2 regions of the Dietzia sp. Alg238-R159 genome follow, and region 1 is predicted to be linked to the other one. Evidence: riboswitches for the same ligand, from Rfam matches in the RefSeq annotation. Region 1 holds a riboswitch; the other holds the start of a gene.
The links. Region 1 has a riboswitch for cobalamin ahead of G6R20_RS15715 (ABC transporter substrate-binding protein). Riboswitches for the same ligand answer to the same signal wherever they lie in the genome.
Positions count from the first base shown of each region.

Region 2: another riboswitch for cobalamin. It lies ahead of G6R20_RS12125 (ABC transporter substrate-binding protein); the one in region 1 lies ahead of G6R20_RS15715 (ABC transporter substrate-binding protein).

Region 1 is NZ_UNRI01000008.1:114,488-117,887, reverse strand. Features, by position in the region: gene G6R20_RS15725 (long-chain fatty acid--CoA ligase) at 1-881, opposite strand, end outside; gene G6R20_RS15720 (carboxymuconolactone decarboxylase family protein) at 969-1,385, opposite strand; cobalamin riboswitch at 1,541-1,685, shown strand; gene G6R20_RS15715 (ABC transporter substrate-binding protein) at 1,774-2,712, shown strand; gene G6R20_RS15710 (iron ABC transporter permease) at 2,709-3,400, shown strand, end outside.
Region 2 is NZ_UNRI01000004.1:226,197-229,596, forward strand. Features, by position in the region: gene G6R20_RS12115 (ABC transporter ATP-binding protein) at 1-186, opposite strand, end outside; gene G6R20_RS12120 (alpha/beta hydrolase) at 246-1,340, shown strand; cobalamin riboswitch at 1,353-1,532, shown strand; gene G6R20_RS12125 (ABC transporter substrate-binding protein) at 1,587-2,630, shown strand; gene G6R20_RS12130 (iron chelate uptake ABC transporter family permease subunit) at 2,635-3,400, shown strand, end outside.

The sequences.
Region 1 (3,400 bases):
GACATGTCGATGGGGTGGTCCACGCTGTACGCGTCCACTGCCTGCCAGATCGTGGGGACGGCGGCGGCCAGCGTCGGACGCTCGGAGGCGATCATCGCGGCCAGCGGCTCGGGCTGTAGGAAACGCTCCGGCATGAGCAGCGAGGCGCCCACCATGAACGCGGCGTACGGCAGGCCCCACGACATGGCGTGGAACATCGGCACGATCGCCAGCACGTTGTCGTCGAGCGAGATGTCCATGCCGTCGGACATGCACACCTGCATCGAGTGGAGGTAGATCGACCGGTGCGAGTAGACGACGCCCTTCGGGTCGCCGGTGGTGCCCGAGGTGTAGGCCATCGCGGCGCCGGAGTTCTCGTCGACCTCCGGCCAATCGAACTCGGTGGGCTGGGCGGCGAGGAGCGCGTCGTAGTCGTGCACCTGGATGCCCTCGGGAGCCTCGAGGTTCGCGGCGCCCCCACCGGTGACGATGACGTGCTCGACCGTCGAGAACCGGGGCAGGAGCGGCTGCAGGAGCGGGACGAGGCTCGGGTCGACGATCACGACCTTGTCCTCTGCGTGGTTGGCCACGAACTCGAGCTGGTCCGGGAACAGCCGGATGTTCAGCGGATGCAGCACGGCGCCCATGGACGGGATCGCGAGGTAGGCCTCCAAGTGCTCGGAGTTGTTCCACTGGAATGTGGCGACCCGCTGGTCACCGTCGACCCCCAGGGAACGCAGCGCGTTGGCCAGCTGCGCGGCGTGCTTGCCCAGATCGCCGTAGGTGATCTTCCGTGGTCCCTGATCGGTCCAGGTGGTGACGACCGCATCGGAGTGGACGGTCGCACCGAACTGCAGGATCGTGCTGATGTTCAACTGCTCCGGCATCATCGTGCTCTTCATGAGGGGCTCCTTGATCGAGGGGTGGCGTCTGTCACTCTCGTGTCGAGACTACCTGACGTCCATGACGTCCTTGGGCCGTGTGGGCGATCACCCGTCGAGGTCGTCGAAGACGGTCTGGACGGTCCTCGTCGCCGCGAGGGCCGCCGGCGCGCCGCAGTACTCCGAGGCGTGGATGACCGCCTCGGTGATCTCCTCGCGGGTCAACCCGTTGGTCAACCCGCCGCGTACATGCCCCGCCGGCTCGGCGTCCGCGCGCAGTGCCACGAGCATCCCGATATTAAGCAGGCTGCGATCCCGTCGGTCCAACCCGGGCCGGTTCCAGATGTTGCCCCACACGTTCTCTGCGACCACGTGCTGGATCGCCTCCGACTCCGTCCCGACAGCCCGGTCCATGGCCCGGTCGACGAAGTCGTCGCTCATCACCTCGCGCCTGGTCGCGAAACCCTGCTCGCGCAGATCCGCGGCCGAAGGCCCCTCGCCTGCAGAACTCGTCGTCGTCGTCATCTCCACGGTCCTCTCCCACTGCCGACAGGTATCGCGATCCATCCTCCCCGACCGTCGTCACCAGCTCCGCGTGACCTCGCCCCGCCCCGGCCAGGCGCGGGGACGGCTCGGACAGGGGCGACAGCGGATGTATGGGATGGGCGGACGCGACGACGGGTGGGATACCCTCGACGGGTCCGGCCACCAGCGTCGGACCCCGCGGCAACTCGGCGGAAGTCGGTGCGAATCCGACGCTGTCCCGCAACTGTGATCCCGTCTCAGGACGGGCGAGCCAGGTCGGCCGGTTCCGCGGCAGCCGTACGTACTGACCTCGGACGAAGGACGGTCGCGTGCAGCGGCCCAGGCCGCGGCCCGAGCTGTTTTCTTCCTCCGAATCACGGAGGATGCCATGCACCATCCACGAGCCCGCTCGCTGCTGCTCGCCCCCCTGGCCGCCCTGGCGCTGGTCGCCTCCGCGTGCAGCGGCAGCGGCACCGGCGGCGACGAGCCGGCCCCGGCCGACCAGACCTCCGCCGCGGCGGAGGAACCGCAGGCGATCGTGTCGCTGGCCCCCACCACCACCGAGATGCTCTACGCCGTCGGCGCCGGGGACAGCGTCGTGGCGGTCGACGAGCGGTCCGACTTCCCCTCCGACGCCCCGGTCACCGACCTGTCCGGCTACACGCCCAACCTCGAGGCGATCCTGGGATACGCGCCGGACCTCGTCGTGCTCACCGACGACACCGGGGACATCGTGGCCGGCCTCGAACGCTCCGGCGTCGAGGTGCTGCAGCTGCCCGCCGCGCAGACCCTCGACGACACCTACACCCAGCTCGAGCAGGTCGGGGCGGCCACCGGGCACATCGGCGAGGCCGCCGAACTCGTGTCGCGGATGCAGAGCGAGATCGACGAGATCGTCGCCTCGGTGCCGGAGCGCGAGACCCCGCTGACGTACTTCCACGAGCTCGACGACACCTACTACACCGTCACCGACGACACCTACGTCGGGGAGATCTACTCCCTGTTCGGCCTAACCTCGATCGCCACCGGCGACGACCCCTACCCGCAGCTGTCCGAGGAACTCATCCTCGAGGCCGACCCGGACCTCGTGTTCCTCGCCGACGGCCAGTGCTGCGGCATCACCCCGGAGGTCGTGGCCGAGCGGCCGGGTTGGGACGGACTCACCGCCGTGCGCGACGGGCGCGTCCACGTGGTCGACGAGGACCTGTCCAGCCGGTGGGGCCCGCGCGTGGTCGACTTCATGCGCGAGGTCGCCGCGATCGTCACCGCGGTGCCCGACGCCGCGCCGGAGACCGCGGAGAGCCCCGCGAACCAGCCCGCCTCGTGACCCGCCCGTCGCCCCGCCGCGCCCTCGTGCTGGGCGGGGCGACGCTGTTGCTGGCCGCGGCGGTCCTGCTCGGCACCCTCATCGGCCCGGCCGGCCTCACCCCGGGCGGCGTGGTGCTCGAACTGGTGGGCCGGCTGCCGCTCGTCGACATCAACTCGGGGTTCACCGAACGTCAGCAGGTCATCCTCTGGGAGATCCGCATCCCACGCGTGGTGCTGGGCGCGATCGTCGGCGCGATGCTCGCGATCGCCGGGGCCACCTACCAGGGCGTGTTCCGCAACCCGCTCGCCGACCCGTACCTGCTCGGGGTGTCCAGCGGGGCGGGGCTGGGCGCCACCCTGGCGATCGTCGTGGGCGGCGCGATGGGCTCGGCGATGGTGCCGCCCGCCGCGTTCGCCGGCGGCATGATCGCGGTGCTGGCCACCTACACGCTGGGCCGCAGTGTCGGCGGTGGACGCAGCGAGGTGGTCATCATCCTCGCCGGCGTCGCCGTGGCGGCGTTCGCCAGCGCCATCCAGACGTTCTTCATGCAGCGCCACGACGAGACCCTGCGGCAGGTGTACTCGTGGACGCTCGGCCGCCTCACGACCAGCGGCTGGACCGACGTGCAGACGGTGCTGCCGTACGTGCTCGTGGCGGTGGCCGTGATCGCCCTGTTCCGCCGCACCCTCGACGTGATGGCGGTCGG
Region 2 (3,400 bases), on a different contig from region 1:
GGAGTCGGCGCGCATGAGCCCGAGCAGGATCCGGATGGTGGTGGACTTGCCCGACCCGTTGGGTCCGAGGAACCCGTGGACCTCGCCGCGGCGCACGTCCAGGTCCAGCTCATCCAGGGCCCGGGCGCGGCCGAAGGTCTTGACCAGGCCCTCGACCCGCACCACGCTCTCGTGTTCTGAACGCATGATCAGCTCCTTCGTCCGATTACCCCGATCATCCCAGGGATCTGCGTCACAATGTGGCCATGCGCTCTCCCATGTCCGGCCACCGAGTCTTTTCCCCGTCGATCCCGGATCGCCTGACCAAAGCCGTCATGACCGCTGCCGGGTGCCTGCCCGGCCCGCTACTCCGACTCGTGGGCGGGACCCCGCGACGGATGGACGGCCAGGTCCTCGACCCGCACTTCCAGGCCGGGCTCCGGGTCATCTCGATGACGTCCGAGGGCGAATACGAGGATCTGACCGTCGAGAAGGCACGTTCGGCCGTCGAGCGGTCGGCGTTCACCGTCTCGGGGAAGAAGATCGACCTCGCCGTCGTCACCGACATCGTCCTCCCGCTCGGCGGCACCGACCCGGACCGGGCCGACCTGCCCGCGCGCCTGTACTCGCCGGTCCACGGTGACGAGACGCTGCCCGCACTGGTGTTCTTCCACGGCGGCGGCTGGGTGCTCGGCAGCGTCGACTCGCACGACGCGACCTGCCGCTACATCGCCAAGACGGGCCGGCTCAAGGTGATCAGCGTGGACTACCGGCTGGCACCCGAGTTCCGGTTCCCCACCGCGGTCGAGGACGCGATCGCCGCGTTCCGGTACGTCCGCGACCACGCCGACGAACTCGGCGTGGACCCGACGCGCATCGCGGTGGGCGGTGACAGCGCCGGTGGCAACCTGGCGGCGGTGGTCTGCCAGCAGACGCGCGACGCCGGAGAGAAGATGCCGGACTTCCAACTGCTGTTCGTCCCCGCCACCAACATGTCCGCGCGGACCCGCTCGTACGAGCTGTTCGGCGACGGCTTCTTCCTCACCCGGGCCAACATGGACTGGTACGAGGAGACCTACATCCGGTCCGACGAGGACCGGCTTGACCCCCGCGCCTCCCCCCTGCTTGCGGAGGACTTCTCGGGACTGCCGCCCGCCCACGTGGCCACGGGCGGGTTCGACCCGCTGCGCGACGAGGGCGAGGCCTACGCCCGGAAGATGGCCGATGCCGGTGTCCCGGTCTCGCTGCGCCGCCACGAGACACTGGTCCACCCGTTCGTCAACGCCGTCGGGGCCACCCCGCTCGCGCGCTCGGCGCTGTCCGAGGCGGTGGGCGCGATGCGGATGGGGCTGGCGTACTGACCCTGGAGCGCGTGTTACCTTGTGATCGCCAGCGAGACCGATCGGTCGCGGGAATCCGGTGCGAATCCGGAGCTGACGCGCAGCGGTGAGGGTGATGGCGGGGCACGGTGCCACTGGGCCGCACGGTCTGGGAAGGCGCTTCCGTCCAGGTGATCCCGAGTCCGAATACCGGCTGGCCCTCGCGGTGACAACCGCCAGGTCATCACCGGGCTTCGCGTTCCAGGCCCGCGACCTCGGAGCACACCCATGCGTTCGTCCACCCTGGTCGCCCTCGCCGGCGTCACCCTTCTCACCCTGACCTCCTGCACCGCCCACGACCCGGCCGCGATCGCCGGCCCGGGCACCGATCCGATCGAGAACTGCGGGGAGCAGGTGCAGCTCGACGCCCCGCCCGAACGGGTCGTCTCGCTCAACCAGGGCTCCACCGAGATCCTGTACGCCCTCGGCCTCGGCGACCGGATGGTCGGCACCGCCACCTGGACAGACCCGGTCCTACCCGAGTTCTCCGAGGTGAACAGGTCTGTCCCCCGCCTGGCCGACAACGCGCCGTCGATGGAGGCCGTCCTGGACGTGGAGCCGGACTTCGTCACCGCCTCCTTCGGCAGCACCCTCGGCGAGGGCGGGGTCGCCGCCCGCGAGCAGTTCCACGAACTCGGCGTGGGTACGTACCTCTCCCCCACCGACTGTGTGGGCAAGGTCGCCGACTCCGGGGACGGCGTCCGCGAGACCCCACTGACCCCGGACCTGCTCTACCGCGAGATCACCGAGCTCGCGACGATCTTCGACGTGGAGCAGGCCGGTGACGAGCTGGTGGCGGACCTGCAGCGCCGGCTCGACGAGGCCGTCGAGAGCGTCGACGCCCGCGGGATCTCCGCGATGTACTGGTTCGCCAACTCCGAGTCCCCGTACCTGGCCGGCTGCTGCGGTGCCCCCGGCCTCATCTCGACCACCCTGGGCCTGGAGAACGTCTTCGACGACACCACCCAGGAGTGGCCGCAGATCAGCTGGGAGGTCGTGGCCGAGCGCGACCCGGACGTGATCGTCGTGGGCGACCTGACCCGCAAGAGCCAGACCGCCGAGACCGCGGGGGCCAAGATCGCCTACCTCGAGTCCAACCCCGTCACCCGGGAGATGGCGGCGGTCCGGGAGAAGCGGTTCATCGACATCACCGGTGCCGAGATGAACCCGTCGCTGCGCACGATCTACGGGGTGGAGACCGTCGCGGCGGGGCTCACCGAGCTGGGACTCGCCGAGCCGGGCCCGGTCGGCGCCCCGGACCCGGCCAACTGACCCGATGACCCTCGCACCCGAGAGGACCACCGCCCCGGTGGTCCCGGCGCCACCGCGCCGGCGGCCGGCTCTGCGGCGACCGTCCGCACTGGTCACCCTATGGCTCGGTGGCCTGGGGCTGCTGGCGGTGTCGACGGCGCTCGTCATCACCATCGGCCCGTCCGGACTCACCGCCACCGACGTCGTCCAGTCCGCCCTGGCCCGCCTCACCGGTTCCGACTCCGGGCTCACGCGGATCCAGGAGGGGATCATCTGGAACCTGCGGCTTCCGCGCACCCTCATGGCGGCCCTGGCCGGGGCGGGGCTCGCATTGTGCGGCGTCATCCTGCAGTCGCTGCTGCGCAACCCCCTGGCCGACCCGTACATCCTCGGCATCTCCTCCGGCGCCTCGACCGGGGCGGTCCTCGTGGTGGTGCTCGGGGTCGGCGCGGGCGCGGTCGGGCTCACCACGGGGGCGTTCGTCGGAGCGCTCGCCGCGTTCGGCTTCGTCCTGGTCCTGGCCTTCGCGTCCGGCGGCACCACCGACCGGGTGGTGCTGGCGGGGGTCGCGGCGACTCAGCTGTTCTCCGCGGTGACCTCGTTCGTCGTCTACATCGCCGCCGACGCCGAGCAGACCCGCGGCGTGCTGTTCTGGCTGCTGGGCTCGCTGGCGTCCGTCCGCTGGTCGGACGTGGCGGTGTGCGGCGTCGTGGTCCTGCTCGGGCTGGTGGCGTGCCTGCTGCACACCTCCAGCCTCGACGCGTTCACCTTCGGCCAGGACGCCGCGGCCG